One region of the Microbulbifer sp. Q7 genome, then DNA from elsewhere that is predicted to be linked to it. Evidence: predicted binding sites of a transcription regulator. Region 1 holds the regulator's gene; the other holds the start of a gene.
What was found. The regulator FNR, encoded in region 1, switches genes on or off when oxygen is low (the NO sensors DNR and NnrR bind a similar motif). The targets are predictions, from matches to a motif close to TTGATNNNNATCAA.

Region 1 (15,371 bases):
GGGAGTAACAAGACGTGCTGGTTATTTTTTTCTTCGTTGATTAGAAGCTGACAAACGTTTTGGCGCAAAAAAGCCCGCATGAGCGGGCTTCTTTGCTTTCTCTAAAACCGATCAGGTTTTGAGCTTTTTGTACTGCATCCGATGCGGCGTAGCATTCTCACCGTTGCGCGCCACGAAGTCCTCGTGGTATTCGGTATAGTTGCCTTCGAAGAACACCACGTTGCTGTCGCCCTCGTAGGCGAGGATGTGGGTTGCCACCCGGTCGAGGAACCAGCGATCGTGCGAGATCACCATGGCGCAGCCGGGGAAGCTCAGCAGGGCTTCTTCCAGTGCGCGCAGGGTTTCGATGTCGAGGTCGTTGGAGGGTTCGTCCAGCAGCAGCACGTTGGCGCCCTGTTTCAGGGTGTAGGCCAGGTGCAGGCGACCGCGCTCACCACCGGAGAGTTCGCCGACGCGTTTCTGCTGATCGCTGCCCTTGAAGTTGAAGCGGCCGATATAGTTCCGCGAGCCCACTTCGTAGTTGTTGATCTTGAGCAGGTCGTGGCCGTCGGAAATGCATTCCCACACGGTCTTGTTGTCGTCCAGGTTCTCGCGGCTCTGGTCGACGCTGGCGATCTGCACGGTTTCACCGATTTTGATTTCGCCGGAATCCGGTTGCTCCTTGCCAGTGATCATGCGGAACAGGGTGGATTTACCGGCGCCGTTACCGCCGACGATGCCGACGATGGCACCCTTGGGTACGCGGAACGACAGGTTGTCGATGAGTACGCGGTCGCCGAAGGATTTGCTCACGTTGACCAGCTCGATCACATTGTCACCCAGGCGCTCGCCCGGCGGAATGTAGATCTCGTTGGTCTCGTTGCGGGCCTGGAATTCCTGGGACTGCATTTCTTCGAGGCGGGACAGGCGCGCCTTGTTCTTGGACTGGCGGCCCTTCGGGTTCTGTCGCGCCCACTCCAGTTCCTTCTGCATGGCCTTGGCACGGGCCTGTTCACCTTTCTGCTCCTGCTCCAGGCGCTTCTCTTTCTGCTCCAGCCAGGTGGTGTAGTTACCTTCCCAGGGAATACCGTAACCGCGGTCCAGTTCCAGAATCCAGCCGGCCACATTGTCGAGGAAGTAGCGGTCGTGGGTAATGGCCACCACGGTGCCGTCGAAGTCGTGCAGGAAGCGCTCCAGCCAGAATACGGATTCCGCATCCAGGTGGTTGGTGGGTTCGTCCAGCAGCAGCATGTCCGGGCGCGACAGCAACAGGCGGCACAGGGCCACACGGCGCTTTTCACCGCCGGACAGGTTGTTCACGTCGGCGTCCCAGGGTGGCAGGCGCAGGGCGTCGGCGGCCACTTCGAGGCGGTGTTCCAGGTTGTGCGCGTCCCAGGCCTGGATGATGTCTTCGAACTGTTGCTGCTTTTTGGCCAGGGCGTCGAAGTCGGCGTCGGGCTCGGCGTAGTCGGCGTAGACCTGTTCCAGGCCGGCGAGGGCGTCGATGGCTTCGCGCATGCCGTCTTCGACGTTACCGCGCACGTTCTTGGCGGGGTCCAGCTGGGGCTCCTGCGGCAGGTAGCCGACCTTGATGCCGGGCATGGCGCGGGCTTCACCGTTATAGTCCTGATCGACCCCGGCCATGATGCGCAGCAGGGTGGACTTACCGGCACCGTTGAGGCCGAGTACGCCGATTTTGGCGCCAGGGAAGAAGGACAGGGAAATATCTTTCAGAATTTCACGCTTGGGCGGAACAACCTTGCCCACGCGGTTCATTGTGTATACGTATTCAGCCATTAGAGCTCTAATCCAGTCGGTCAGAATTTGCGCGCAAGTTATCAGGTTGGTGGGAAACTTCAACCTGTGGGGGGCGGATAGCCCTGCGGTGGTTTTCGGTCAGGTTTAGTGGCGTCGCTGCTACCGGTAAACCCCATGCGAGACACGAGCTAGGCGCCCCCCCTCAACCCATCCATGGGGGCTCGGACGCGGCCGTCCAGGCCGCGTACCGTCTTGCGAGGGGTTTCCCGATATCAGCGCCTTTGCTTTGAGTATCGTGCTTTCTACGGTCTTCCGAGTTGCCGGCTACGAAGTAAGGGAGGTCAGTGCTAAGGCGGAGTGGCGGGGAAAGGTTTTTAAAAGCGTCGGCGACAGGGGCCGAAGGCGCCGCGTTGAAGCGGCCGGGCCACGTCGCCGACGCAGCGTACAGGGATGTATCCACAGCGGTTTTGAAAACCTTTCCCCGGTGCTTCGCCGCCACCATAGGAGCGTTAGGACGTACCACCGAACATCGCAGGGTGAAGGAGGTAATGCCACCACCACCCCATCTATGTTTAACTTTGCCCCAAATAAGACAAGCGGGAACCAGTATGACCCAGGAATCACCTCTTATCGTCGAGCGTCAGGGCCCCATCGGTAAACTGACGCTCAATCTGCCAAAAGCCCTGAACGCACTTAATCTGGACATGATTGACCGGATGGCAGCCCAGCTGGATGTGTGGGAATCTGATGACAGTGTTGCCTGCATCTGGATCGAAGGTGCCGGCGGCAAGGCCCTGTGTGCCGGTGGTGATGTGGTGGCACTGTACAAGGCATCAGGAAGTTACGGTGAGCAGGGTGCGAGCCAGTTTGTGCAGGACTTCTTCACCCGCGAGTATCGCCTCGACTACCGCATTCATACCTATCCGAAGCCCATTGTGGTGTGGGGCAGCGGCATTGTTATGGGGGGCGGCATCGGGATCATGAGTGGTGCCAGCCATCGCATTGTTACCGAGACCACCCGTATGGCCATGCCGGAAATCACCATCGGCCTGTTCCCGGACGTGGGGGGTAGCTGGTTCCTGAATCGCATGCCCGGCCGTACCGGTCTGTTTCTCGGCCTTACCGGTGCGCAGTTCAATGGCACCGATGCGCTCTACTGCGGCATGGCGGATCGCTTGCTGCCGAGCGAGGCCAGGGGGGCGCTGCTCGATCGGCTGGCAGAGCAACCTTTTGCTGACAATGGCCCGGAGAACCATACACTGGTCAGCCGCGCCGTGCAGTCGCTGGAACTGACTGCAGCGGAGCAGCCGGCGCCCAATCTGCGCACGCATTACGATGCGATCCAGCAACTCACCGATGCTCCCACCCTGCCAGAAGTCTACCGGGATATCGTCAATTACAGCGGTGAAGACCCCTGGCTGCAGCGCGCCGCCAAAACACTCAAGGCTGGTTGCCCGCTGACGGCCTGGATTGTGTGGGAGCAATTGCGTCGCGGCAAACACCTGTCGCTGGCACAGGTGCTGCAGATGGAACTGGCACTGGCCATGAATATGTGCAGCAATGGGCAGGTAAAAGAAGGGGTGCGTGCCCTGTTGATCGACAAGGATCGCAACCCGCAGTGGCAGCCTGCGCGGATCGAAGACGTCACCCTGGAGCAGGTAGAGGCGTGCTTTCACGCGCCGTGGGACGGAGAGCATCCCCTGGCGGATTTGTAAATTCGCCACTCTGGCAGAGCAGCGAGCTGAACAAGCAGCTGAATAAAAAGAATAAATCGATGGAGTTGAGAGCATGAACCCGATTAAGAATATTGCCTTTATTGGCCTCGGTAATATGGGTGGCCCCATGGCTGCGAACCTGGTCCGGCAGGGTTTTAACGTTACCGCCTTCGACCTGTCCGCGCCCATGCTGGAGAAGGCGGTAGCGAACGGTTGCCAAAAGGCGGACAGCGCCCATGAGGCTATCGAAGGTACGGATGCGGTAGTGTCCATGTTGCCCAGCGGCGAAGCGGTGCGCTCTTTGTACCTCGGGGTGCATGGTTTGCTGCAGGGGATGAATGCGGAAACCCTGCTGATTGACTGCTCTACCATTGCCGCCAACGATGCACGCCAGTTGATCGCCGCTGCCGGCGAGCGCGGCATTGCTGCGCTGGACGCACCGGTTTCCGGTGGCACGGCAGCGGCGACAGCGGGTACGCTGTCATTTATGTGTGGCGGTGATGAAAACGCCATCGCCTGCGCGCGTCCGGTGCTGGAAGCCATGGGTGCGAATGTTTTTCACGCGGGCCCTGCCGGCAGCGGTCAGGTGGCGAAAATCTGCAACAACATGCTGCTGGCCATTCAAATGATCGGCACCGCCGAGGCGTTGCAGCTGGGGGTGGATAACGGCCTTGATCCGGCGGTGCTGTCCGACATCATGCGGGCCAGCTCCGGTGGTAACTGGTCGCTGGAGAAATACAATCCTTATCCCGGCGTGATGGAGAATGTCCCCGCCGCGCGTAACTATGAGGGCGGTTTTTCGGTGGGTTTGATGCTGAAAGACCTGGGGCTCGCCATGGATACGGCGGCAGGCAGCGCGTCCTCGACGCCGCTCGGTGCACTCGCCAAAAATCTTTACCAGCTGCACGGTGGCGATCCCATCAACCAGGTACTGGACTTTTCTTCCATTCAAAACCTGTTTCGTCGCCCGGTGGGGGACTGATAGAAAAATCAGCGCGGCGTCCTGTGCGATTGATTTGAATCAAAGGGCGCGTGTGCCCAATCGTTACCCTGTGCCCGTCTCAAAGAAGCGCCACACCAATAACGCTAAACAGCGTGCCGGCGAGACGGAAGCATAGATAAATGATTGGGAGATCATCATGAAAAAAATGGTGCTTGGCACTGCTCTGGCCGCCTGTATTTCCGGTTCCGCTTTTGCCTATGACGGCGGTGATTTTATTTTCCGCAGTGGCGCAATTACCGTGAGCCCGGAGGTGAGTTCCAGTGCACTGTCTTTGGGGGGTGCCACCCTGGAAGGGACGGCCGCGGGCGTTGACGACGGCACGGCACTGAGCCTGATCGGCACCTATATGTTGCGCGATCACTGGGGAGTGGAAGTGATTGCAGCCACGCCGTTTAGCCATGACCTGAAGGTGTCCGGCCTGGGCGAAACCTTCGACCTGGGGGAAACCCGTCACCTGCCGCCTACCGTGGTGCTGCAGTACTACCCGTTGCAGGCCTCTTCCCGTGTGCAGCCTTACGTGGGGCTGGGCCTGAATTACACGGTCTTCTTTGAGGAAAAGGTCAGCCGCGAGGCCAATGATATTTTTGCCTCCCTCGGCGCAACCGGCGACGCTTCGGTAACCCTGAAGAATTCCTCTGGCATTGCTGCCGAAGCCGGTGTCGATGTCGCGTTTGGCGCGGATCAGCGCTGGTTACTGAACCTGTCGGTGTGGTGGATGGATATCGATACCGAGGCCACGGTGGACGTGCCGGGTGTCGGCACCATCAGCGCCGCCGTTGAGCTGGATCCGCTGGTCTACAGCGCAGGGTTTGGCTACCGCTTCTAACCGTTTCTCCTGCACGCCTGTGGCTCACGGTAATGCCGTTGAGCGACAGGCTAAGCCCCCGGCAATTGACCTAAATCAAGTGTCGGGGGTGGCCGCCTCGGTACCTTACGCGGCAGTACGAAGCACAATCGCTTCCCCGCACAAGTAAGGACAAGAGGTGCCTCCTCCGATGGTCGATCAAAGCGACTCCGCAGTTTCCGACATCAGCACGCCACGCGGCGCGGGCGACCAATCCACTGCGCCCCTTTCCACGGAACTGCTGTCCCGCTATGCGGGGCCCTGTCCACGTTACACCTCTTATCCCACCGCTGACCGCTTTGTCGCGATGCAGGGAGACGACGGCACGGCAAAGCCCTGGCATGCACTCAAGGACGTGGAAACGCTGTCACTGTATGTGCACATCCCGTTTTGTCGTTCGCTGTGTTACTTCTGCGCCTGCAACAAGATCATCACCCGGCAATACGGCCTGGCCTCCAGTTATCTCGACAATGTACTGAAAGAGGCCCAGTGGTACCGCGACCGGGTCGCGCGGGCGCCGGTGGTACAGCTGCACCTGGGGGGCGGCACACCGACCTTCCTGAACGACGGCGACCTGCGACGCCTGATGGAGGGCCTGGGGGAAATTTTTGACCTGCGCATTGGCGACGATGTGGAGTACAGCATCGAGGCCGATCCGCGCACGCTGGAAATCGAAACTTTGGATACCCTGCGGGAGCTGGGCTTCAATCGCCTGAGCCTGGGCATTCAGGATTTTAATCCGGACGTTCAGCGGGCAATCAATCGCATCTGCAGTGTGGAGCAGGTGCGGGCGCTGACCGAAGGCGCGCGCGCGCGCGGGTTCAGCTCTATTTCCTACGACCTGATTTACGGCCTGCCGGGGCAGGATGTGGCGAGCCTGGAAAAGACGGTCGACGCCGTGCTCGACCTGGCGCCGGATCGCATTGCCCTGTATCACTACGCCCATCTGCCCCATCGCTTCAAGGCACAGCGTCTGATCGACAGCGACCTGATGCCCCCGCCGGCCGAAAAAATTGCCATGCAGCTCGCGGCCAGCCGCCGACTCACGGACGCCGGCTACGTCTTTCTGGGGATGGATCACTTTGCGCGCCCGGATGATGCGCTCGCGACTGCTGCCACAGAAGGGCGCCTCGCGCGCAACTTCCAGGGTTATACACTGATGCCGGCGGATGCGCTGGTCGGTCTGGGGGCCTCGGCCATCAGTTACAGCCGCGATGGTTACTGGCAGAACCACCACAGTCTCAAAGAGTACGCCGGCGCAATCAACGCACGCGGCGAAGCCATCTGTCGCGGCTGGCAGCTGAGCGAAGATGACCGCCTGCGCCAGTGGTTGATCATGGAGTTGATGTGCCACCTGCGCCTCGACAAGCGGGCGTTGGAACAGCGCACAGGGTTGCCGTTTGCCGACGGGTTTGCCCCGGAACTGGCGCGCCTGCAGCCCATGTTTGACGACGGATTGCTGGGGCAGACCGAGAGTGACCTTTTCGTCACCGAGCGCGGACGCTGGTTCCTGCGCAATGCCGCCGCGGCCTTTGATACCTATCTGCACGGCACCGAGCCGTCAGCCCTTTACTCGCGGGTGCTTTAGACGTCGGGAATCGATACAATTCCGCAATAGCAAACCAGATATATGCGCCGTGTGGCGAAAACGGTACTTCGATGAAAGAAAATTCGACAGCGGTCAGTTGCGGCAGTTGCTCCGTGCGCCGGCTGTGCCTGCCTGTTGGCCTGAGCGATGACGATATCGCCCGCCTGGAGCAGGTGACGCGCAAGAAACGGGTGGTCAGGGCCGGCGAAACCCTGTTTCGTGCCGGTGACCCCTTTGCCAGCCTGTACGCGATTCGTTCGGGCAGTTTCAAGTCGGCGGTGATTGGTGCGGACGGCGATACCCAGGTCACGCATTTTGCGTTGCCCGGGGAGTTGCTGGGTCTGGACGCTTATAGCGGCGGTTCACATCCCGGGTTTGCGGAAGCACTGGAAGACAGCAGTGTGTGCGTATTGCCCTTCACCCAGCTGGAGGCACTCGCGCAGCAGGTGCCGGCGCTACAAAAGCAGATTTACAGCATCTTTTCCGAAGAACTGAAGCAGGAGAACGAAGCCCTGCTGTTACTGGGCAAGCGCTCGGCGGACAGTCGGCTCGCGGCGCTGCTGGTGAATATCTCCAGCCGCTACTCCCGCCGTGGCTATTCCGCGAGCGAATTTGTGTTGTCCATGCCGCGCATGGATATTGCCAACTACCTGGGGTTGACTGCAGAAACCGTCAGCCGACTCATTTCCCGCTTTCAGAAGCAGGGGCTGATCCAGGTGCAGGGGCGCTCGGTGACCATTCTGGATTTCATCGCTCTGAGCGAACTCGCCGGCACCCACTGCAGTTACGAAAACTAATCCCCTACACCGCCGCTTGTGCGGCGGTGTCCTCTGCTCGGCTATGCGGCAGTGTCTTCCGCCAGCGTCTCATACATCGCGTCGTACAGCCGCTTCACGCCGGCGTTGAAATGCACGCTCTGCTGTTCGCGCAGGCGATCCTGGATGGCATTCCACTCATCAATAGTCAGCAGGTCGGCGACCAGCGGGAACAGGATTTCGTTTTCACGCTGCAGGTGGCGGCGCTGCAAATCGATATATTCCCGCGCGGCGCCGAATAGCGCCTCTCGTTCCACGGCGGCATCGTTGGCCACGGCGTTAAACAGTTTGCTCATTTTGCGGGTGGCGGCCGCAATCTGGTGGTGTTCCTTGAGGGTCTTGTTGATCACATCGCGCACATCGACGGGCTTGCCCAGCAAGTGCTCAAACACCAGGTCCTCGATCGGGTGGTGCCACTGGTCCGGATACACGGAAAAGTAATCCAGCGCCTCCAGAATCATTCCCAACGTCGCCGGATCCCGTTCCTGTTTGGTCAGTTGCTCCAGCAAACCTTCAAATACTTCGAGAAGTCGCTGCATATGTTTGTGGTCGCAGCAAAGCTGACGGTAGATGCTGTGCATGTTTTGCCTCCATGTCTTAACCCGGGTGCCAGTCGTAACATTGTTATCGGAACGGGAAAATGTCGGTTGATCTGGGTCAAGTGGTGGTCCGGTTGCTGGCGCCGTTTGCGCCGGGGCGATGGGGTAGCGAACGCTCGAACGGGGAGGCCGGAGAACTTGAAGCGCGTCGCCTATCTGCTTGAAATGGTTTCATGTGCACCCTTTGCACCGCGGGCATCCCCTTGGTGTACAATGCGCCGCTTTCTGGGGCGGGCCGGTCATATTTGGGTCGGAATTTGCCCTTGTCGAGATTATGCTTGCGCGATTCGCGCCTTATCATCCGAGGGAATACCATGTTTGATAAATCCGTCACCCTAGCTTCCTATGACCCCGATGTCTGGTCCGCCATTCAGGATGAAGACCGCCGTCAGGAAGAGCACATCGAGCTGATTGCCTCGGAAAACTACACCAGCCCCATGGTGATGGAGGCCCAGGGCTCCAGCATGACCAACAAGTACGCTGAGGGCTACCCGGGCAAGCGCTACTACGGTGGCTGCGAGCATGTCGACAAGGTAGAGGTGCTGGCCATCGAGCGCGCCAAAAAGCTGTTCGGTGCCGACTACGCCAACGTCCAGCCTCACTCCGGCTCCCAGGCCAATGCCGCGGTGTACCAGGCCCTGTGTGCTCCCGGTGACACCGTGCTGGGTATGAGCCTGGCCCACGGCGGCCACCTGACTCACGGCGCCAAGGTGAACTTCTCCGGCAAGACCTACAACGCGGTGCAGTACGGTCTGAACGCCGACACCGGCGAAGTGGACTACGACGAAGTGGAGCGCCTGGCTTTGGAGCACAAGCCGAAGATGATCGTGGCCGGCTTTTCCGCCTACAGCCGTATCATGGACTGGGCCAAGTTCCGCACCATCGCCGACAAGGTGGGCGCCTACCTGTTGGTGGATATGGCGCATGTGGCCGGTCTGGTGGCTGCGGGCGAATACCCCTCTCCGGTCCCCCACGCCGATGTGGTGACCTCCACCACCCACAAAACCCTGCGCGGTCCCCGCGGCGGTATCATCATTGCCAAGGCCAATGCAGAGATTGAGAAAAAACTGAACAGCGCGGTATTCCCCGGCGGCCAGGGTGGCCCGCTGATGCACGTGATCGCGGCCAAAGCGGTTTCCTTCAAGGAAGCCATGACGCCCGAGTACAAGGCTTACCAGAAGAAAGTGGTGGAAAATGCCCGCGCCATGGCCGAGACCTTCCTCGACCGCGGTATCAACATCGTGTCCGGCGGCACCGACGATCACCTGATGCTGGTGGACCTGATCGGCAAGGAATACACCGGTAAAGATGCGGACGAAGCCCTGGGCAACGCCAACATTACCGTGAACAAAAACGCGGTGCCTAATGACCCGCGCTCCCCGTTCATCACCAGCGGCCTGCGTGTGGGCACCCCGGCGATCACCACCCGCGGCTTCGGCGTGGAAGAGACCCGCCAGCTGACCCACTGGATCTGCGACGTGCTGGACGCACTGGAGAAGGGCAATGCCGACGCGACCATCGCTGAAGTGAAGGCCAAGGTGCTTGAGATCTGCGCCAAGTTCCCTGTGTACAAATAATGGATCGCGGCAACGCTGCCGCGGCTAGTATTTGAGCGAAAAAGCGACTCCCCGGAGTCGCTTTTTTTGTGCCTGTCTGATGTGTGCAGGCCACTCAGGCTTTCCTGTCTCTCCTGTTATTAGTGTCTGAGGCGTAGTGTGTTCGCTCCTTTGTCCCGATGGTCTCTAGATCAAAATTTCTTCTTTTGGTGCTTAATTGAATTTTTATTCGATTTTATGTGAAGTGGTATGTAGAATTACGCGCTCATATAGCAAATGTGAATAATGCGGTTGTCATCTATTTCGAACTGCGCGCGCCCGCTTTTTGCCCGCGTAGTGCAATGAGCGAACCGTGGACAACAACAAAACAAATCCACGGCCCTGCGGTATCTGGGTCGGAACACCACTTGGCTGTAGGAGAACAACATGCGTAGCCGTAAATCCCTCTCCCCGCTTTCGAGCCTGATGCGACGCCTTGGGGCCGCTCAGGAGCTGTCCGAAAAGACGGGTATCTCATCCGATGAAAGCCTCGACATTATCAATGAAGGCACGCGCCACGTCGGTGCGAATGCCTCCGAAGAAGGCCGTCGCCAGTTCCTGAAGCAGCTGGGTCTTGGCGCCGCGGCGCTGGGTACTGCTGGTGCCACCAGTACCTTTTCTGGCCCCGCGAAAGCAGATCCCAGCTCGGCCGCCGGGCGTGTGGCGGTCATCGGTGGTGGTGTCGCCGGCGTGCGCTGTGCACACCGACTGCAGCAGTACGGCATTGCGAGCAAGGTATTTGAAGGCAACACCCGTCTGGGCGGCCGTGTCAGCACCAACCGCAGTATTTTCGGTCGCCCGGTAGAGCGTGGCGGCGAGCTTATCTCTACCGAGCACACCTATACACGTAACCTGGCCAGCAACCTGGGCCTGGATGTGGAAGATGTGAACGGTAACGCGGTGCCCGGTGGCAACGAGCTCTACTACGTCAATGGCCAGCACTACACCGAGCACCAGCTGAACGCCGAGTGGCGCGATGTGTACCAGATCTTCAAACGCGCACAGCAGGACGCCCCCTGGGTACCGACCTACGAAAGCAACAATGCGATGCACCGCGAGCTGGATCACATCGATGTGAATAGCTGGCTGGATTACGTCGGTATCGGTGCGAACTCCAACATGGGACAGGTGTTCCAGGCGGACATCGTGGCCGAATACGGCATTCAGCCGGAGGAGACCACCGCGCTGAACCTGATTTACCTGCTGGCCTGGAACCCGATCAACACCGCGCTGCCACTGGCGGGCACCGACGAACGCTTCCGGATTGCCGGTGGTAATGATCAGCTGGTCACCCGCATGGTCGAAGAGCTGCCAGAGGGCACCATTGAGACCGCGCGCAAGCTGGTTGCCATTCAGGGCAATCTCAACGGCCCGTACAACCTGGTCTTCGAAGACGGCTACGAATACACCTGTGATCGCCTCGTACTGGCACTGCCGTTCTCTACCCTGAGAGATGTGGACATCGACCCGCGTATTTACAATGGCTTCCGTCCGCAGAAACGTATGGCCATTGAGCGTATGGCGTTTGGTTCCAACGGCAAAATGGCCATGCAGTGCGCCTCCCGCCCGTGGACTCAGCCACAGGTGGTCAACGGTGAACTGTTTACCCCGAACGGTGTGACCTACGTTGGCCGCCCGGAGCTGTTCGACACCTGGGACTCCACATCGGTGACCGGTGGTACCGATGGCATCCTGGTGAACTTCTTCGGTGGCGATTACGGCAAGCAGATCGGTAGCGACCAGCCCTTCGCGGCGCCCACCAGTGACGACCTGAATCACTTCTTCGGCATTGTCGACAACGTATTCCCGGGCACCAGCAATGCGTTCACCGGTACCGCAATGCTGTCCAAGTGGTCTGCCAACCCGTGGTCCAAGGGTTCCTACTCCACCCAGACGTTCGGCGACTACACCGAGTGGTGGGGCTCTGCCGGCCTGCAGGAAGGCAATATCCACTTCTGCGGCGAGCACACTGCGCTGGAAGCGTTCGGCTATATCGACGGCGCGATCAGCACCGCGGAGCGAGCCGCAAAGGAAATCCGTCAGGTCTGATTCTGCCTGGCTGGCCCGGCGCCCGAGGAGGGCGCCGGGGATCTTCGAACCGCTGGTATTTCAGTACCACACGTTCACAAAAATGCCCCCGGGCTGTGAAATTGAGCCTGGATTCTGTTTTAATACGCGCCCTCGAAAATCGAATACAGGTTCCGGCCCCGCTCATTTTTATTCGGGCCTGAAGCTGGCAGTCGGTTTTCTCCAGCACCAAGGATGCGTTGCTCATCGATGGTTTGCGTCAGCGAACCGGCACTTTCGAGTCCAAGCGGTTTCAGGAATCGATGCTTTTGCCCGGGCGGGAATGCCCTGTGAAAGCGCAGAATACACCGTGCAGCCAGGCTGCAGATCGAGAGTAGATAATGCGTTCTTTATCCCATGTGTTGGTCATTTTGACCGCAGCCTTCGGGCTGACCCTCCACGCACAGGCCCGCGAGTTACACTTCGCCAACTGGTCTGAGTCCATTGCCGAAGACACCATCGCCGACTTTGAAGCCGCCACCGGCATCAAGGTGCATTATTTTGAATTTGACGATATCGAGGAGCTGGAAGAAGTCTGGTTACAGGAAGGTCGCCGCTTCGACATCATCGTCCCCGGTTCTGACAATATCCCCAAGTACATCGCTGCCGGCCAGTTGCAAAAGCTCGATCGCGATCGCATCGACAACTGGTCGCAGAATGATCCCGCGTTTATGCAGCGCCTCGCCCTGTTTGACCCGGACAACGAGTACGCCATCCCCTACCTGTGGGGTACCGTCGGCATCGGCTACAACGTGCAGGCGGTGGAGAAAGCCTTTGGTGGATACCTGCCGGAAGACAGCTGGGACCTGCTGTTCGACCCGGAAAATCTGGGTAAGCTCGACCACTGTAATGCCACCCTGATGCGTTCCCCGGAAGAAATCTTCGATGTTGCGCTCAAGTACCTGGGCAAAGACCCCAACTCCATGAGCATTGCCCACCAGTACATGGTGGCCAACCTGCTGTCCAAGGTACGCCTGCACGTTACCGATTTCGACTCCGGTGAATATGTCGAAGACCTGGCCAGCGGCAAACGCTGCATCGCCCACGCCTGGAGCGGCGACGTACTGGTCGCCCAGCAGATGGCCAAAGAGGCGGGCCAGACGTTCGACATTCGTTACGTGATGCCCAAAGAGGGCTTCCCCCTGTGGATCGATGTGGTTTCCATGCCCAGCAACGCGCCGAATGTGGATGCCGCCTATCAGTTCCTGAACTACCTGATGCAGCCCAGCGTCATCGCCAACATCAGCAACGAAACCCAGTACGCCAACGCCAATATGGCGGCGCAGGACCTGGTGGACCCCGAGTTGCTCAGCAACCCCGCGGTCTACCCGCGCCCACAGGAGCTGGAGCGCACCTGGATTCCCGCTGCCACCAAGCCTCGGGTACTCGCCCTGCGCCATAAGCTGTGGCAGCGAATTATCGAGCGGGAAGACATTTGATCGTTTAGCGCGGACTAAAGGGCTCCCTAGCTACGAAGTCGACTGCTCCGATGCGAAGCAAGGCTGCCGGGGAGGGCTTTTCAAAACCGTCGTCGCCATGGATGGCGGCGCCGGAGCGTACATGGATGTACTCGCAGCGATTTTGAAAAGCCCTCCCCGGTGGCCTTGCGCCACCTGAAGCTGTGAGTGGTTCCACGAATCCCCGCCGCCTGGAGCAGCCTAAATTTCCGCCTTGTGGTAAACTGCCGCCCACTTTTTCGAGGGCCCTCTCCCCATGCACTGTCCCTTCTGCAGCGCAGACGAAACCAAAGTTGTAGATTCCCGCCTGGTGGCCGATGGCGACCAGGTGCGCCGCCGGCGTGAGTGCCTGCAATGCCACGAGCGTTTCACTACCTTCGAAACCGCCGAGCTGGTGCTCCCGCGGGTGGTCAAGCAGAACGGCCAGCGCGAACCCTTCAACGAAGACAAGCTGCGTGCCGGCATCCAGCGCGCCGTCGAGAAGCGCCCGGTCAGCACCGAGCGGGTAGAAGCCGCCGTCGCCCAGATCAAGCATGCACTGCAGGCCACTGGTGAGCGCGAACTGCCCGCCATGCATATCGGGGAGCTGGTCATGGAGCAGCTGCGCGAGCTGGATCAAGTCGCCTTCGTGCGCTTTGCCTCCGTATACCGCCGCTTTGAAGACGTCAGCGACTTCAGTGACGAGATCGAGCGCCTGAATACACCGAAAGCGACGAAAGGGAACAAGGAGGAGGCGAAGTAATGGCCTTCACCCCACGGGAACTGATGGCCCGCGCCATCCAGCTCGCCGAGCGCGGACGCTACACCACCATGCCCAACCCCCGGGTCGGCTGCGTGATAGCCGACGCCGACGGCAAGATCGTTGGTGAAGGCTGGCACAAGCGCGCAGGTCTTGGCCACGCCGAAGTCGAGGCACTGCAGGACGCAGGACAGGCCGCCAAAGGCCAGATTGCCTACGTCACCCTGGAACCTTGCAGTCACACGGGTAAAACCGGCCCCTGCGCCGACGCGCTGATCGCCGCCGGTGTCGTCAAAGTTGTTTATGGCATGGAAGACCCCAATCCCGCAGTGGGCGGGAAAGGGTTACAGAAACTGCGCGATGCGGGCATTGAAGTGGAAGGCCCATTGCTGGAAGAATCCTGCCGGTCCCTGAACCCGGGCTTCATCAAGCGCATGACCCTCGGGCTGCCCCTGGTACGGACCAAGTCCGCCATGAGCATCGACGGCCGCACCGCCATGGCCAGCGGCGAATCCAAGTGGGTCACCGGCCCCGCCGCCCGCGCCGATGTGCAGGCCCTGCGCGCGCGCAGTTGCGCCATTGTTACCGGCGTCGACAGCGTGCGCCACGACAACCCGAATATGAACGTGCGCCCGGATGAAATGGCGCTGTCGGAAGCGGAAGCCGCCGCTGCGGCAGAAAAACAGCCCCTGCGGGTGATTGTCGACAGCAAACTGCGCACCCCGGCCAAGGCCTTTATATTGCAGGGCGAAGCCCCCACATTGGTGGTCACAACCGCGGCGGCTGACGACGAGCGTCGCGCTCGGCTGGAGAAGGCCGGTGCCGAAGTGCAGGTACTGCCCGCGGACAAAGACGGCCGCGTGCACCTGGGCGAACTGCTCAAAGAGCTCGCCCGCCGCGAGTGCAACGAAGTGCTCGTGGAGAGCGGTGCAACCCTCACTGGCGCGTTTATGTATCAGGGCCACGTGGATGAACTCATCGTCTACATGGCGCCCAAGATTCTCGGCTCCAGCGCGCGTCCGCTGTTTGAGCTACCGATTGAGCGCATGGGCTCCATGCTGCCCATCACCATTACCGATATGCGCGCGGTCGGCCACGACTGGCGTATTACCGCGACAACCGATATCGAGCGGTAAGCGCGAGGGTGCTTCTAAAAAGCAGGATTTTCGCGCGAGGGCCAGGAAGCCCCGCGCGCAGGACCGGAATGTATAG
Region 2 (15,371 bases), 220 kb from region 1:
CGGAAGTGCCCTGAGCTATCGCTGGGATTTCGATGGCGATGGGAGCTGGGATGCAGAATTTTCTTCGTCTGCCACCCGTGAGCACAAGTATGTTCTCGCCGGAAGTTATCCTGTGCGCCTGCAGGTGCGTGATAGCGGTGGACTGGTGGCGACGTCCACTCAGAATATCGTCGTAGAACAAGGTATTGATCCGGGAATACCGGTCACTGATAGCATTCCCTATCAGCTGGATTTCAGTGCTACGGATATGGAAGTGGACCTTGCCCGTAGCAAGGCCTACATCAGCGATAAATCTGCGCGTCGTTTGTATGTGGTTGATCTCCTTACGGGCTTGACCGAGCGTTACTTTGAGTTTGAGCAGATGCCGGAACGCCTGACAATGACACCGGATGGCAACAAGCTGTATCTGGCGCTACTGGTGCAGGAACACAGCAGCTATTGGTGGGAGGAAGAGCAGTACGGTTATATCGCGGAATTTGATCTGGAATTACAGAGCCAGGTGAACACTCTGTTGGTCAGTGTTGATCCTTATGACCTGGTGGCGACCGACGGCGGCAAGCTGGTGGTTTCATCCGGTTCGGGCCAGTGGACCTACATCCACGCCTACGATGTTAGCAGTGGTGCTCTCCTCGGCTCCAGCTCAATCCGGCAGGCGTCCCGTCTTGCCTTACACCCGTCTCAGGAAGCAGTATTTGCTGCAGATACGGACGTTTCCCCCTCGGATATCGAAAAGTTCGATATCAGCGGCAGTGGTATTTCCAACCTTGGGGACTCGCCCTACCACGGTAGCCACCGCATGCGCGGAAACGTGTGGGCCACGCCCGATGGAAGCTATGTCATTACACGCGGTGGTGACCTGTTCCGTGCGTCGGATATGGAATTCGTGGCAGAGCTAACGGGTACCGGTATCCTGATCGAGCAGTTGTTTTTCGATGTCACCGAAGACATGGCATTTGCGCTGCTGTCAGACGGCACCGCACAATATTTCAATATGACCTCGTGGCTTCCGGTGGGTAGTCTGGCCGTTGCTGCCGATACGCAGTTTATCGCCGCGGTTGGCAGTAGCGTGTTTACCGTGGTGGAGGGCGGTGCCTCATCCCAGCTGAATGAAACCGCCCATCCCTGCGTCGGATGTGGATCGAGCAGTCCACCGACGGCATCCTTCAGTTACGGGCCCGATGCCGGAACCACCGCGGATGACTTCATGTTTGATGCCAGCGCCAGCGTGGATGCGGAAGACGGTACCAATTTACGCTTCCGCTGGGATATAGACGGCGATGGCCAGTGGGACAATGGCTTCTCTACAATAGCAACATTGGAGCATCGCTTCCTGCTATCCGGAAATGTGACCGTGCGTCTGCAGGTAGTGGATTCTGCTGGCTATACCGCCACCGCTCAGCAGCAGATCTCCGTGACACAGGGTACGGATACAGGCACGGCGGTCTCCGACAGCACCGCTTATGAGTTGAATTTCGCGATTACCGATCACGTTGCCGACCCTGCACGGGACAAAGCGTATTTCAGCGATAAGTCGGCGCAACGGTTGTACGTAGTGGACCTCATTAGTGGCTTGACCGAACGTTATTTCGAGCTTCCGTTTATGCCTGATCAGTTGGCTATCACTCCGGATGGCAGCAAGCTATATCTTGCCCTGTTGGCCCATGCGCACAGCGGAACACGCTGGGAGCAAGATCAATTCGGCTACGTGGCTGAATTTGATCTGGAGCTGCAGGCACACACCAATACTCTTGCGGTCGGTATTGATCCCTACGACCTGATCGCGACCGATGATGGACTGATGGCCATATCGTCCGGCTCGGGCCAGTGGACCGAGATTCATCTCTACGATACGGCGACTGGTAGCAAGTTGGGTTCCACGGGTATTCGTCACCGCTCGCGGCTCGCACTACACCCTTCACAAAATGCTGTATTTGCTGCGGATACGGATCTCTCACCTTCGGATATCGAGAAATTTTCGATCAGTAGCGCGGGTATTGTCAGTGAGGGGGATTCGCCGTATCACGGAGATCACCGCATGGCGGGTAATGTCTGGGCCACGCCGGATTCGCAGCATGTGGTCACCCGCGGTGGCGATGTATTCCTCGCCTCGGATTTGACCTATGTGCTGAGCATGACCAGTGCGGGGGCGGGGGTTGAGCAGGTGGCGTTTGATCCGGCAACTGGAAGCCTGCATGCAATTGGTATGGACGGTATTTTGTACGAATACGATTATCTCAGTAGTTTCGAACTTCTGGGCACAGACGCCAGCTATACCGATCCAAAATATTTGTTGCAGGGAAGTGGTCAGCTGTATGTTGTATTGCCAGACGGAATTGGTCATCGCCTACAGCAGGTGACGGAATAATCCAGCGCTACTGCGCGATTCGTAATGTCTTACCATAAAAAACGGCGCATGGCGCCGTTTTTTATGGTCGTATGTTTGGTGCTTAAAAGTAGCAGCGCCCGCCCCAACGGAAGCGGCAGGTTGCGTTAACACTTTTGGTAACCGAGTGGCTTTCGCCGGCGTCGTCGGTGACGGTCAGGGTTACGCTGTAGGTGCCATCTTCCGCGTATTCATGACTCGGGTTCTGCGCACTGGAACTGCTGCCATCGCCAAAATCCCAGTGCCAGCTTTCAATGGTGCCGTCGGCGTCGCTACTGGTATCGGTAAAGCTGGCAGTCGTGCGGGAGACCGAGAAGGTAAAGTCGGCAATTGGAGCCTGGTTCGGGGTACTGGTGTTCGGGTCGGTGACCGTGACGGTCTGGCTGCGGGTGGCGCTGGTGCCCCCGTCGTCGGTGACGGTCAGGGATACGGAATAGGTGCCGGCCGCACCGTAGGTGTGACTGGGGTGCTGGACGCTGCTGCGGTTGCCATCACCAAAATCCCAGTCCCACGCGGTGATATTACCGTCGGCATCGCTGCTTTGATCCTGGCAGTCAATGGTCAGTGCCTCGTCCACACACGTGAATCCCACAACCGGCGGCTGATTGCCATCACTGACCGCATTGAGCGCGGCACGGGCATCCAGGATTCCGGCACCGCAACCGCCGCTGCAGTTACCGGGCAAGTCCCGCGCGGTGTCGCGCAGTGCGTCGCGCACCTGGTCGGGAGAAAGGTCGGGGTTTGCCTGATACAGCAGCGCGGCCACGCCGGCCACATGGGGCGCTGCCATACTGGTGCCCTGATAGAACCGGTAGTTTTCTCCCGCCGGCCCCTGAGTGCCACTGTTGAGGGTGGAGAGAACGCCGTTACCGCTGGTGCTGGTTTCGCCACCCGGCGCGCTGAGATCGATGGACGTTCCGTAGTTGGAATAGGACGCGCGATTGCCCTCGCGATCCGTAGCCGCCACCGTCACGACGCCATTGCAGTTTGCGGGAGAAAAATCGCCGGCATCTGCGTTGCTGTTGCCGGCCGCCGTCACCACGGTGGCACCATTGCTGCGCGCGGTGTTGATCGCATTTTGCATAGCCGTGCTGCAGCTGCCCGTGCCGCCAAGGCTGAGATTGATGACCTGCGCCGGGGTGTTATTGGTGGGCACACCGGGCACGTTACCGCCACTCGTCCATACGATGGCATCGATAATGTCGGACGTGTAGCCGCCGCATTTTCCGAGTACCCGGGCGACCAGTACCCTGGCCCCGTGGGCGACACCGGCAACGCCGCGGTTGTTGTTGGTCAAAGCGGCAATGGTGCCGGCCACATGGGTACCGTGCCAGCTACTGTTGCGCGGCTGGGATGGATTGAAGAAACCACACTCCCACGCGCGCAGCCAGTCGCCGGGATCGCTAGGGTCGCTGTCGCGGCCGTCGCCATCATTGGCCACTGCGGTGTCATCGATGAAGTCGTAGCCCAGGATAATGTTGTCATTCAAATCCGAATGGTCGGTAATGCCGGTATCGATCACCGCTACCACCACACCGCTGCCGTCGTGGGTATCCCAGGCCGTCTCAAGGTTAATACCTCCGGTGGCCTCAAAATAATGCCACTGCTCGTTGTAGCGGCTATCTCCCGGTACCGCGGTATGCTGCATCAGCTGGTCCACCTCTACCGAAAGCACGCCGGGCTGGTTGCTCAGGGCACTGACCAGCCTCTGCAAGCTGGCTGGGGCGAGCGGGTGTTGCAGTCGCAATACATCGAATTGTCCGTTGGCGAGGCTGCGGCGGTAGTGCAGTTTCACTCCGGCAATACTGGACAGATTGGCCGCGATTTCCGGTGCGTTGCGATCCTGGCGGGGCAGCGCGAATTGCAGAATAAGCTGCTGCGCATGGGGCGCAGAGCTCGCGCTGGAAATGTCGGGAGATGCTTGTGCGGTGGAAGTCACCGAGAAGAGCGCGGCGAGGGCAAAACACAGGCTCGCCGATGCGCGCCGAACGGAAAAAAAGGCCACGGTTACATCCTTGTACTGCTGGACGCGGGAAGACGCGCCGGACTGATCACAGCACCATCCTGGCGCCACTCATTTAAGCCTAGCAGGCGGGTGCGTGCTGGCCAGAATTGCGAGATCGCACGCGGATGCCGGGCATCACCCGCGAATAAACTGAGATTTTTTAATCCAGTGCTTGCCGCGGTAGCGGCGGGTGGGGGCGGAGGTGGTCTTGGCCCAGAAGTAGTCCCGGTTGAACTGGAACTCGACCTCGTAGCCCTCTGCGAGTGCCGCCAGTGGCATGGCCTGCCATGTGGACTGGCGGCGCTTGCTAGTGGCTTCCAGCAGGTATTCGGTGTCGTCGACAATGGCGATCACCCAGGCATGGCCCTGCCCCCTGTGCGTGCCCAGGGCGACGCGCGCATCAATGCCGAGGTTGATCAGCCAGTCGGCGAGCAGGATGGCATGGTCTTCACAGTCTCCGCGTTTCTGGTAATAGGCCTGGCGCGAGGTCTGCCAGATATCCGCGAGCCCGGCGTACTGCAGATGGTCGTACTGATATTCCTTGCGGGTTGCCAGGGTGTACAGGGGTACCCACAGCGCTTTGGTTTCAAACGGTTGAAAGCCCACCAGGTAGCTGTTGGCGAAATGATGCAGCTTGTCGAGGCCACGCGCGGATGCGGTAACCGATTCCAGGCCCTGCCAGTTCCATACCGAGATGTAGCTGCTGTCGTGTTCGGAGCGCTGTCCTACCGCCTGCTGCACCATGGCCTCCGTGAGTGGGGCGCTGGTGCCGGGTACGACTACCGTACCCCGCTGGTTGTCGCGCACGCCGGGTGTCTCCGGCTCGCCGCGCACGGATACCAGCTTGCGCTCCTGCAAGGTGTGTTGCGCAGGCAAATGTTGCCACTGTCGCACAACTTCCGGCAGCAACAGCACTATGGCCAGCAGGGCGCTGGCAAGTAACCACCTCACTGCCAGCGCCTAGCCTTTTAGCCCGAAAGAAATAATCAATGCGACGAAGATCAGGATCGTTGAGGCAAAAATAGCCACGGCGATATTGCCGTTCTTCAGTTCCCCTTCGATGTCTACGTGCTTCAGCAGCTTTTTGTCGATGATCAGCAGCGCCACCATGCCAATCAGTAACGCCAGCAGGGTATACAGCAGGTTCAGTCCAAGATTAAACAGGGTTGCAGTGAGGAATTCAGATTGCACGTGATTCGGTCCATGTCGGTCAATTTTGGGCAATTAGAGCATAAGCGCCGCGGCTTTTCTGCCCGCTGTTTGCGACCCGTGTACCTTGGGTTTCGCAGTGCAATCGGGGCCCTTCCCGGTACAAACGTGGCTGGAGGTGGGCCTGCAGACAAAAAAGTGTGCAGAAAAGCATTTTTACACCAGGAAAAACCGTGCTCCGGAAGCACCGCACTGGAGGAAACCAGTGCATACCAAAAGGCTTTGAGGGTAGAACAGCAGTGATAAGTTGATCGAAGCAAAACCCCTGACCAAAGTTGCCGTTACAGTTTCAGATAGGCGGGATTTTAGCGGGTTTTTTGTTGGGAACGGTATTTTCGCTGAGTAGACTTCCGGACACGTTGAAAGAGGAGGTGTTCTCCATGCGTTATTTACTACCTGTAGTTCTGTTTTGTTCGCTCTCTGGTGTCGCGATGGCACAGCAACCGATGTCTCAGCTGCCGGCTGGTGCTTCGGAAGTGCAGATTTTGGGTAAAACCTATTGGCACAGCGGCGATAACTTCTACCAGTTCAATGAGGAAACCGGCATGTTCTATCAGGTTCCTCAGCCCACTGTGCAGGCGCATAAGGACCGTGTATCGCAAGCGCATATGTATCAGCGCAGTCAGACTCTGCCGGGTACCGGTCTGACCGGTGACCAGATTGAGGGCTGTCGTAATGCGGCTGCGGATAAATCCAATGAGGTGCCCAATCGCGGTAGCCAGGTGTACATCAATGAGTACAACAGCTGCATCCGTGATCTGCAGCAGTAACGCTCAATCGTAACTCTCAATCGTAACTCTCAATCGATTGAGGGAGAGGAAAAAGGTCTGCCGGGGAACTGGCAGACCTTTTTTATTGTGTGTGGATTGCACGCCCGCTAATGAGTGGGCTGCCGCTCAGTAGGCTGCGCGGATCAGCTCAATGCCGGGGCCGATGGCGCGGCGCCAGGCGAGTTCGGTCGCTTCATCAAACTGGGGGTCGTACTGGCGCAGAGTGGCAAGTAATGCGTCCAGCCACAAGCCATACCATTCCGGACGGATGTTGTGTCCCTTGCGCGAGTGGCTGCACCCGAGGGCGCGCAGTTTGGTATCCGGCATGCCGCGGGCGTGCAGCACCAGTTGCAAGATGCCATTGCGCAGCAGGTGGCGCTGTGCCGGCATGTCGGTGTGTGTGAACAGCGAGCGGATGACTTCAGAGCTGCTCATAAAGCGGTCGTAAAAGTCGATGAAGAAGCGTTCGTTATTGCAGCAGCGGCCATAGCTCTGAAAAACGATATCACTGTCGGCATTTCCCATTGCCGGTACCCCCCTGGCTGTTGTTATTTTTGCGCACACAGGCGCAGGCAACCGCGGATTCTAGCGGTGGTCATCACGGCAAAATTGATCCAGATCATTTTCAAGGGGGCGGAGACGAGCAACCAGGCTGGAGAGGCCGGCAATAAAAAAGGGGCCCGAAGGCCCCTTGTGGTGTGGTTATACCGATTACTGCGTGCAGTTTCTGCCTTTGCAGGGCTTGCCGCCACCGCCGCCGCCACCGTTATCACCGCCATCACCGCCACAGCCGTTCGCGGTCAGGTAATCCACAGCAGCTTTGGCCTGTACCAGCCCGTAGCCATAGGCATTGTCGCGGCCGGCCGCACCCAGATCTTCCGCAGTACTGGTGAGCGCCGAGCGGATCTGGCTAGCGGAACAGCTGGGAAAGTGGCTCCAAACCAGCGCACTGACGCCGGCTACATGCGGCGTCGCCATGGAGGTACCGTTGAAGTAGGCATAGTCACTCGGCTCAACGGCCAGATTGGCGCTGCTGCCCAGCTGGCCCAGAAGCGCTGCGCCATCGGTATCGGAAATGCCCGCAGATGGGATGCTGGTGGCAACGCCGCCCATGGTGCCGTACAGAATGCCCGGTTCATTGTTGTAGATGACTGCGCCGATGCCGCCACCGGCCTCACAGGCCTGCACTTTTTCCGCAAAACTGATGTTGCCGCGGGAGATCAGGCAGATCTGGCCCGCCGCACCGGCACAGGCAGACTCGCCCAGGCCGCAATCCATCAGGTTACCGGTGACATTACCCATGGGGCTTTCATCCATGCCGGCCGCTTCGATGGCGCTGCCGCCGACGCTGAGGGTGGTCGAAAGGCCCATGCCCACGGGTACGGAAGACAGCACGTCGACACCGGGGCCGGACAATTCAACCTGGTCGGTCTGCTGGGAAAAGTCCGCGATCATCTTGCTGCTATCAATGGCCGCTACCGAGACCACTGCGTCGTAAGATGCCGGGTAGGAGTGACGGGTGTTGCCGTCGTTACCGGCGGCAGCAATGGACAGCACATTCTGGTTATACAGGTCGGCGAAGGCACGCTCTTCGGTGCGGGACTTGAAGGTGCCGCCCAGGCTCATGTTGATTACCGTTGCGCCGTTTGCCGCACACTCGTCCGCCGCGGCCACCAGTGAGGAAGAATAAGCCCAGCCGTCAGCGCCAAAGACTTTGACGATATGCAGGTTGAGGTTGCCATTGGGGTTTACGCCCACAACCCCCTTGCCGTTGCCCCCAATGGCGGCAATGGTGCCGGCGACATGGGTACCGTGGCCGTCTTCATCGGTGAACCAGTCTCCGGTACCGGCGTCGTAATTACCGGTCACATTGCCACTGGGAAGATCCTCGTGATTGATTGAATAGCCCGAGTCGATGATGCACACGGTCTGGTTGCCGGCCATGGCATCGCTGAGCTGGTCGGCCTGTACCATGGGGATGCCAAAGGGAACGGTTTCCGCCATCGGGTAGCGTTTTACATCCTGTTCCACGTATTCCACATTCGGATTGTTACGCAGCGCGCTGAGGGCCTTGGCCGGTAGGTTCGCGGCCATGGCGTTGCGTTTTTGCAGTGCCAGGGCGGAGCGGCCGCCATTCTTTTCCATCATGGATTTGACGGCCTGGCCCTTACCTTCCTTGAACTTGATGATATAGCGCTCGTCGGCGGCACTGGCCTGGCCGGCCAACGACAGGGCGAGCGCGCTGGCGAACAGGGTTGGAATTATTTTTTTCATTCTTTGTGGAGCTCCAGTTTTGTCTGGTACTTCTTATTGTTGGATTGGAAAACTGGCTGCTTGCCATTCAGTGCCCATTGGAATTGGGACTGGCGTACAGCCGGTAGCTAAAATTTAGCAGCTTTGTGCGCACCACCAACGGCCCGTGCCGCGTATTGGGGGGTGCTTAGCAAAAAGGAATTTCGAGGTGGAAAACGGTGACAAGGTGCTGGAGGGGGTTGCGGTATTGTTCGTCTGCTCGCGACACAGGGTGCAGGGCGATTACACGTCGTTCTCGTGTTTTAACTGCACTTGCCAGTCCCCCTCCAGGTCCACGCTCACCAGTACCTGAATGGGGCGGCAGCATACGGCACAGTCTTCGATGTAGTGGCGGCTGCCGGCTGAGGTGTCGATCATCAGCAGGATGGTCTCGCCACAATAGGGGCATCGGTCGCTGAATTCTTCTACGGTGAACATGGTTGACGACTTCCCGGTGTCTACTGGTTGAAATCTGGCCGGCTTCTAGCCTCGCAAGAACCTGTTACATAAATAGCATTTGCTCACGTGGTTGGCCGCGAATTGACGGCGGGCCATGGCATAAATCTACGTTCTTCCGGCCCGCCATGCCTGGCGGCAAGTGCAATTACTGTGTTTTTTGCCTTCTTGTAAAAATGACAACGGTGTCACCCCTGTATTCCTGCTGTGCGGTAATCCATTTACAAAACCGGTTGATATACTGCGCCGCCTGGCCAGTGGTGCCGCAATGACCGCAGCAGCGGTGACCGCCGAGGGGTACAGGGCGTATAATCCGCGCCCGCTTTCTCCCGGTAGCAAATCGGGTGAGTGAGTATTCAGCAACCAGCAAATGAGGATTGGCTATGGCGGTTAAATTGATGAAGGACCAGGATCTGGCGGGTAAGCGTGTACTGATCCGTGAAGACCTGAACGTGCCGGTGAAAGACGGTGCAGTTACCTCCGATGCGCGTATTCGCGCGGCACTCCCCACCATCAAGGCCGCTTCCGATGCCGGTGCCAAAGTCCTGCTGATGTCTCACCTGGGGCGCCCCACCGAAGGCGAATACGCCGAAGAATTCTCCCTGGAACCGGTCGCCGCCCACCTGAGCAAATTACTGGGCAAGGATGTGCCGGTCATCAAAGACTGGCAGAACGGCGTGGAACTTGCAGACGGTGACGTGGCCCTGCTGGAAAACGTTCGCTTCAACAAGGGCGAGAAAAAAGACGATGAGGCGCTGGCCAAGCAGTACGCCAGCCTGTGCGACATCTTCGTGATGGATGCCTTCGGCACCGCGCACCGCGCCCAGGCGTCCACCCATGGCGTGGCTAAATTCGCGCCGGTTGCCTGCGCTGGCCCGCTGCTGGCCGCAGAGCTGGATGCCCTGGAGAAAGCCCTGGCCGAGCCCGCGCGCCCCATGGTGGCCATCGTTGGCGGCTCCAAAGTGTCGACCAAGCTGACGGTGCTTGAGAGCCTGTCGGACAAAGTGGACCAACTGATTGTGGGTGGCGGTATTGCCAACACCTTCCTCGCGGCGGCGGGCAAGCCGGTGGGTAAATCCCTGTGTGAGCACGACCTGCTCGACACCGCCAAGGGCCTGATGCAGAAATGCGATATCCCGCTACCCAGCGATGTGGTCACCGGCAAGGCGTTCAGCGAGTCCGCGGCGGCAGAAACCAAAGCCGCTGACGCAGTTGCAGAAGACGACATGATTTTCGATATCGGCCCGGATTCGTCTGCGGCGCTGGCGGAAATCCTGAAGAGCGCCAAGACCATTATCTGGAATGGCCCGGTGGGTGTGTTTGAATTTGATCAGTTCGGTGGCGGCACTGAGCGCCTGTCCAGGGCAATTGCCGATAGTGACGCTTTCTCCATCGCTGGCGGCGGCGACACCCTGGCGGCCGTGGACAAATACGGCATTGCCGAGCAGGTTTCCTATATTTCTACTGGGGGTGGTGCTTTCCTCGAGTACGTGGAAGGCAAAGTACTGCCGGCGGTCGCCATGCTGGAAAGCCGCGCCAACGACTAAGTGTGTGGCAGGTGGCGCCTGCGGGCGCCACCTCGCTAGCGGCCTGCGGTTTTGATGTTGTTTTAGATGTTGTAGATACGGATGTAGATACCGAGGTACCCAGAAAGCAGTACCCGATTAAAAAAGAGATGCGACCGGGCCCCGCTCAGGAATCGCACGCACATGCAGTACCAAATACCAATTTTATATCGACGAGAAAGGGTTTTTTCATGGCTTTAATCAGCTTGCGTCAGCTGCTGGATCACGCGGCCGAACACGGCTACGGCGTGCCGGCGTTCAACGTCAACAACCTGGAGCAGATGCGCGCGATCATGGAGGCGGCCGATGAAACCGACTCCCCGGTGATCGTCCAGGCCTCTGCCGGTGCCCGTAAATATGCCGGTGCGCCTTTCCTGCGTCACCTGATCCTGGCTGCCGTGGAAGAGTTTCCGCACATCCCGGTGGTGATGCACCAGGACCACGGCACCAGTCCCGCCGTTTGCCAGCGTTCCCTGCAGCTGGGCTTCAGCTCGGTGATGATGGACGGCTCACTGATGGAAGATGGCAAAACCCCATCCTCCTACGAGTACAACGTGGACGTAACCAAGCGCGCTGTCGAAATGGCCCACGCCTGTGGTGCGTCTGTCGAGGGTGAGCTGGGTTGCCTCGGCTCCCTGGAAACCGGTATGGCCGGTGAGGAAGACGGTGTTGGCGCCGAGGGTGTGCTGTCCCACGACCAGCTGCTGACCGACCCGGAAGAAGCCGCGGATTTCGTCAAGAAGACCCAGGTGGACGCCCTTGCCATTGCCTGCGGCACCAGCCACGGCGCCTACAAGTTCACCCGTCCGCCCACCGGCGACATTCTTGCCATCGATCGCATCAAGGAAATCCACGCGCGCATTCCGGATACCCATCTGGTGATGCACGGGTCCTCCTCGGTGCCCCAGGAGTGGCTGAAGGTCATCAACGAGTTCGGCGGTGAGATTCCGGAAACCTACGGTGTGCCCGTCGAGCAGATCTGCGAGGGCATCAAGCACGGTGTGCGCAAGGTCAATATCGATACCGACCTGCGTCTCGCCTCCACCGGCGCGGTGCGTCGCTTCCTGGCCCAGAACCCGGCGGAATTCGACCCGCGCAAGTTCCTCAAGGCCACTACCCAGGCAATGAAAGACATCTGCCTGGCCCGCTACGAGTCCTTCGGCACCGCCGGCAACGCGAGCAAGATCAAACCCATTAGCCTGGAAGCCATGTACCAGCGCTATGAGAAGGGTGAACTGGTGCCCAAGATTAATTGACGGGCACGTCTAAAATTTACCGCGCGTGCGCCGGGTGGCGTCCGCGCGGCGATTTTAGAGCCCCGCGATTTTCGGGGATGCAGCAAAAGGGTGAACTTCGGTTCGCCCTTTTTCGTTTTAAAATGCAGTACCATTGGGTCATGGATCTGCTGAAAGACTTTAATGCTATCGAGCCCACGCCGGTCATTCGCCGGCCGGATTACTCGGCGCTGCGCAAGGAATTGCCCGCGCTGGACTTTGCCTGTGATCAGCCCCTTCCCGGGTCGGTGGCCTCCTACCGCACTTATTACCACCTGAATTTTGACGAAGCCGCGGGCACCGGCATCGGCACCTTCAAGGCCGCCGGATTCGAACTGGTTGCCCAGTACTGGCTGGTGGCCGAGCCCCGGGGCACCCTGTTTATCTGCCACGGTTATTTCGACCACACCGGAATTTACGGCGCCGCCATCCGGTATGGCCTGCAGCGTGGTTTCAATGTGGTTGCGGTGGACTTTCCCGGGCACGGGCTTTCCAGTGGCGAGCCGGTGGCCATCGATACCTTTCTGCAGTACCGGGAGGTGCTGGAGGCGTTGCTGCGCCGGGCGCAGGGCAAGGTGCCAGAACCCTGGCATGGGTTGGGGCAGAGCACCGGCGGTGCGACGCTGCTGAGTTATTTGCAGTTCAGCCTGTGGCAGCCCTTTGACAAAATCATGTTGTTGGCCCCGCTGGTGCGGCCCGCCAACTGGCATCTGCGCAAGTGGATGTTCTATCTCGGCCGCTATCTGATGCCGCGCCCGAGTCGCGGGTTCAATATCAACACCCATGACGCCGAGTTTGCACGACGCCAGGCCCATCGCGACCCGCTGCAGTCGCCGGTAATGTCGATCCGCTGGCTCGGGGCCATGGTGGATTGGCTGAAGGTGTTCCCCAAAACCCACCGCAACCGCCGGCCAATCCTGGTGGTGCAGGGGACCGACGACCAGACCGTCGACTGGCGCTACAACATGCGCGTCATTCGCGACCGCTTCCCCAATAGCAAGCGGGTCATCATCCGCGGCGCCCGCCACCAGATGATCAACGAGACCCAGCCCTACCGACAGCAGATTCTCGCCGCCCTCGATGCCTGGCTGGACCAGCCCTGAGGGCGGGTTAAATCGTCTCGTTTCTTATTAGTTTCTCAGTGCGCGACGCTTGCGCCGCTGCATCAGGGCGTCCACCGAGTAAAAGCCCAGAGCCGTCCACACAAAGATAAAGGTCACCAGCTTGGCCTTATCAAACGGCTCGTTGTACAGCAGTACCGCGAGGAAAAACATAATCGTTGGCCCAAGGTACTGCAGGAAGCCCAGGGTGGAGAGGTTGAGGCGGCGTGCGGCGATGTTAAACAGCAGCAGCGGTGTCAGGGTAATGGGGCCGGCCAGGAGTAGCAGGCCATTCAGTTCCCAGGAATTGTTCAGCAGGTTGCTGGTGGGGCTGGTGGTCCAGAACAGAAAGCCCACCGCCAGCGGCAGCAGGAACAGGGTTTCCACGGTTAACCCGGTGAGGCTGTCCACCGGTGTTTTCTTGCGCACCAGCCCGTAAAAACCAAACGTCAGTGCAACGCCGAGGGCCACCAGCGGCAGGCTGCCGAACTGCCACAGTTCGTAACCAATACCCAGTGTGGCCAGGGCCACGGCGATCCACTGCAGCGGTCGCAAGCGCTCGCCGAGTACCAGTACCCCAAGCAATACGCTGATCAGCGGGTTGATGTAGTAACCGAGGCTCGCATCCAGCAGGTGGTCATTCACCACCGCCCAGATGAAGATAAGCCAGTTGGTGCTGATCAGTGCGGTGGACACCAGCAGCGCCAGCAGGGTGGTGCGCGAGGTCAGAACCGCGCGCAGCCCCTTCAGCTTGCCCAGTGCCGCCAGCAGCACCAGTGCCAGCAACAGCGACCAGATACTGCGGTGGGCGAGGATCTCCGGCGCCGAGAGATCGCCCAGCAATTTGAAATAGAGCGGCGCTATGCCCCAGATAAGGTACGCGCCCAAACCCGCCAGCAAACCTGTGGCGGCGGAATCGGAGTTCTGCTGATTGTTGTGCACGAAGAGTAGCCCTGGCTCACAGGCGGCCCGCGCAGCCTGAGACGGTGGTTCGGGAAGACAAAAAACAAGAAACCCGGCGGTGGTGTAGCAGGTACACCACCGCCGGGTTTGCGGGAGTCTAACAGACCCGCCGGGAGCCTGTCAGATAGCGGCTTCGGGGTTGATCAGAACAGTACGCGGCAGCGCAGGGTGCCGGGGATATTCTTCAGCTTTTCCAGCGCCAGGTCGGAGTATTCTGCATCCACGTCGATCACTACATAGCCCACGGTTTCGTTGGTCTGCAGGAACTGGGCGGAGATGTTGATGCCGTTGTCGGAAAACACCTGGTTGATCGCGCCGAGTACCCCGGGCACGTTCTTGTGGATGTGCAGCAGGCGGTGTGCGCCAGCGTGGCTCGGCAGCGCCACTTCCGGGAAATTCACCGAGCTGGTGGTGGTGCCGTTGTCGGAGTAGAGCGCCAGCTTGTCGGACACTTCCACACCAATGTTTTCCTGGGCCTCTACGGTTGAACCGCCTACGTGGGGCGTCAGTAGGGCGTTGTCGATCCCGCGCAGGGGCGACAGGAATTCGTCGTCGTTGCCGCGGGGCTCCACCGGGAAAACGTCGATGGCGGTGCCGGAGAGGTGGCCGCTTTTCAGTGCTTCTGCCAGCGGTTCGATTTCCACCACGGTGCCGCGGGAGGCGTTCAGCAGAATGGCGCCCTTCTTCATTTTGGCGATCTGTTCGGCGCCGATCATCCACTTGGTGGAGGGCAGTTCTGGCACGTGCAGGGAAACCACGTCAGACTGGGCCAGCAGTTCGTCCAGACTGTTGACCTGGCTGGCGTTGCCCAGGGGCAACTTGGTGACCACATCAAAGAAGATCACCCGCATGCCGATGCCTTCCGCCAGTACGGAAGTTTGCGAACCGATGGCGCCGTAGCCGATGATACCCAGGGTTTTGCCGCGGGCCTCGTACGAGCCGACCGCCGATTTCTGCCATCCGCCACGGTGGCACACCATGTTCTTTTCGGGGATGCCGCGCAGCAGCATGATCGCCTCGGCGATCACCAGTTCAGCTACGCTTCGGGTGTTGGAGTAGGGCGCGTTGAATACCGCGATGCCGAGGTCGGTGGCGGCTTCCAGGTCCACCTGATTGGTGCCGATGCAGAAGCAGCCCACGGCGATCAGCTTGCTGGCGTTCTCCAGCACCTTGCGGGTCAGCTGGGTGCGGGAGCGAATCCCGACAAAATGCGCATCGGCAATCTTCTCGATCAGTTCATCTTCCGGCAGGGCGGTCTTGATATATTCCACATTGGTGTAGCCGCGGGAAGACAGCAGATCCACCGCAGACTGGTGTACGCCTTCCAGTAGCAGAATACGGATTTTGTCTTTCT

Region 2: AU182_RS03965 (globin) is a predicted target of FNR. The motif match lies at 6,977-6,990, and genes of this name have one in related genera.

What each region holds. Positions count from the first base shown of each region.
Region 1 covers NZ_LROY01000001.1:1,205,339-1,220,709, forward strand. Annotated here, with positions in the region: gene ettA (energy-dependent translational throttle protein EttA) at 112-1,776, opposite strand; gene AU182_RS04895 (enoyl-CoA hydratase/isomerase family protein) at 2,346-3,452, shown strand; gene mmsB (3-hydroxyisobutyrate dehydrogenase) at 3,526-4,434, shown strand; gene AU182_RS04905 (OmpW family protein) at 4,592-5,281, shown strand; gene hemN (oxygen-independent coproporphyrinogen III oxidase) at 5,451-6,887, shown strand; gene fnr (fumarate/nitrate reduction transcriptional regulator Fnr) at 6,959-7,684, shown strand; gene AU182_RS04920 (hemerythrin domain-containing protein) at 7,726-8,283, opposite strand; gene glyA (serine hydroxymethyltransferase) at 8,616-9,878, shown strand; gene AU182_RS04930 (NAD(P)/FAD-dependent oxidoreductase) at 10,284-11,945, shown strand; gene AU182_RS04935 (extracellular solute-binding protein) at 12,305-13,402, shown strand; gene nrdR (transcriptional regulator NrdR) at 13,677-14,162, shown strand; gene ribD (bifunctional diaminohydroxyphosphoribosylaminopyrimidine deaminase/5-amino-6-(5-phosphoribosylamino)uracil reductase RibD) at 14,162-15,295, shown strand.
Region 2 covers NZ_LROY01000001.1:989,750-1,005,120, forward strand. Annotated here, with positions in the region: gene AU182_RS03940 (PKD domain-containing protein) at 1-2,365, shown strand, start outside; gene AU182_RS03945 (S8 family serine peptidase) at 2,448-4,388, opposite strand; gene AU182_RS03950 (transglutaminase domain-containing protein) at 4,524-5,339, opposite strand; gene AU182_RS03955 (DUF350 domain-containing protein) at 5,349-5,579, opposite strand; gene AU182_RS03960 (hypothetical protein) at 6,029-6,367, shown strand; gene AU182_RS03965 (globin) at 6,494-6,892, opposite strand; gene AU182_RS03970 (S8 family serine peptidase) at 7,079-8,641, opposite strand; gene AU182_RS03975 (CPXCG motif-containing cysteine-rich protein) at 8,903-9,097, opposite strand; gene AU182_RS03980 (phosphoglycerate kinase) at 9,499-10,662, shown strand; gene fba (class II fructose-bisphosphate aldolase) at 10,872-11,936, shown strand; gene AU182_RS03990 (alpha/beta hydrolase) at 12,059-13,057, shown strand; gene rarD (EamA family transporter RarD) at 13,085-13,996, opposite strand; gene serA (phosphoglycerate dehydrogenase) at 14,161-15,371, opposite strand, start outside.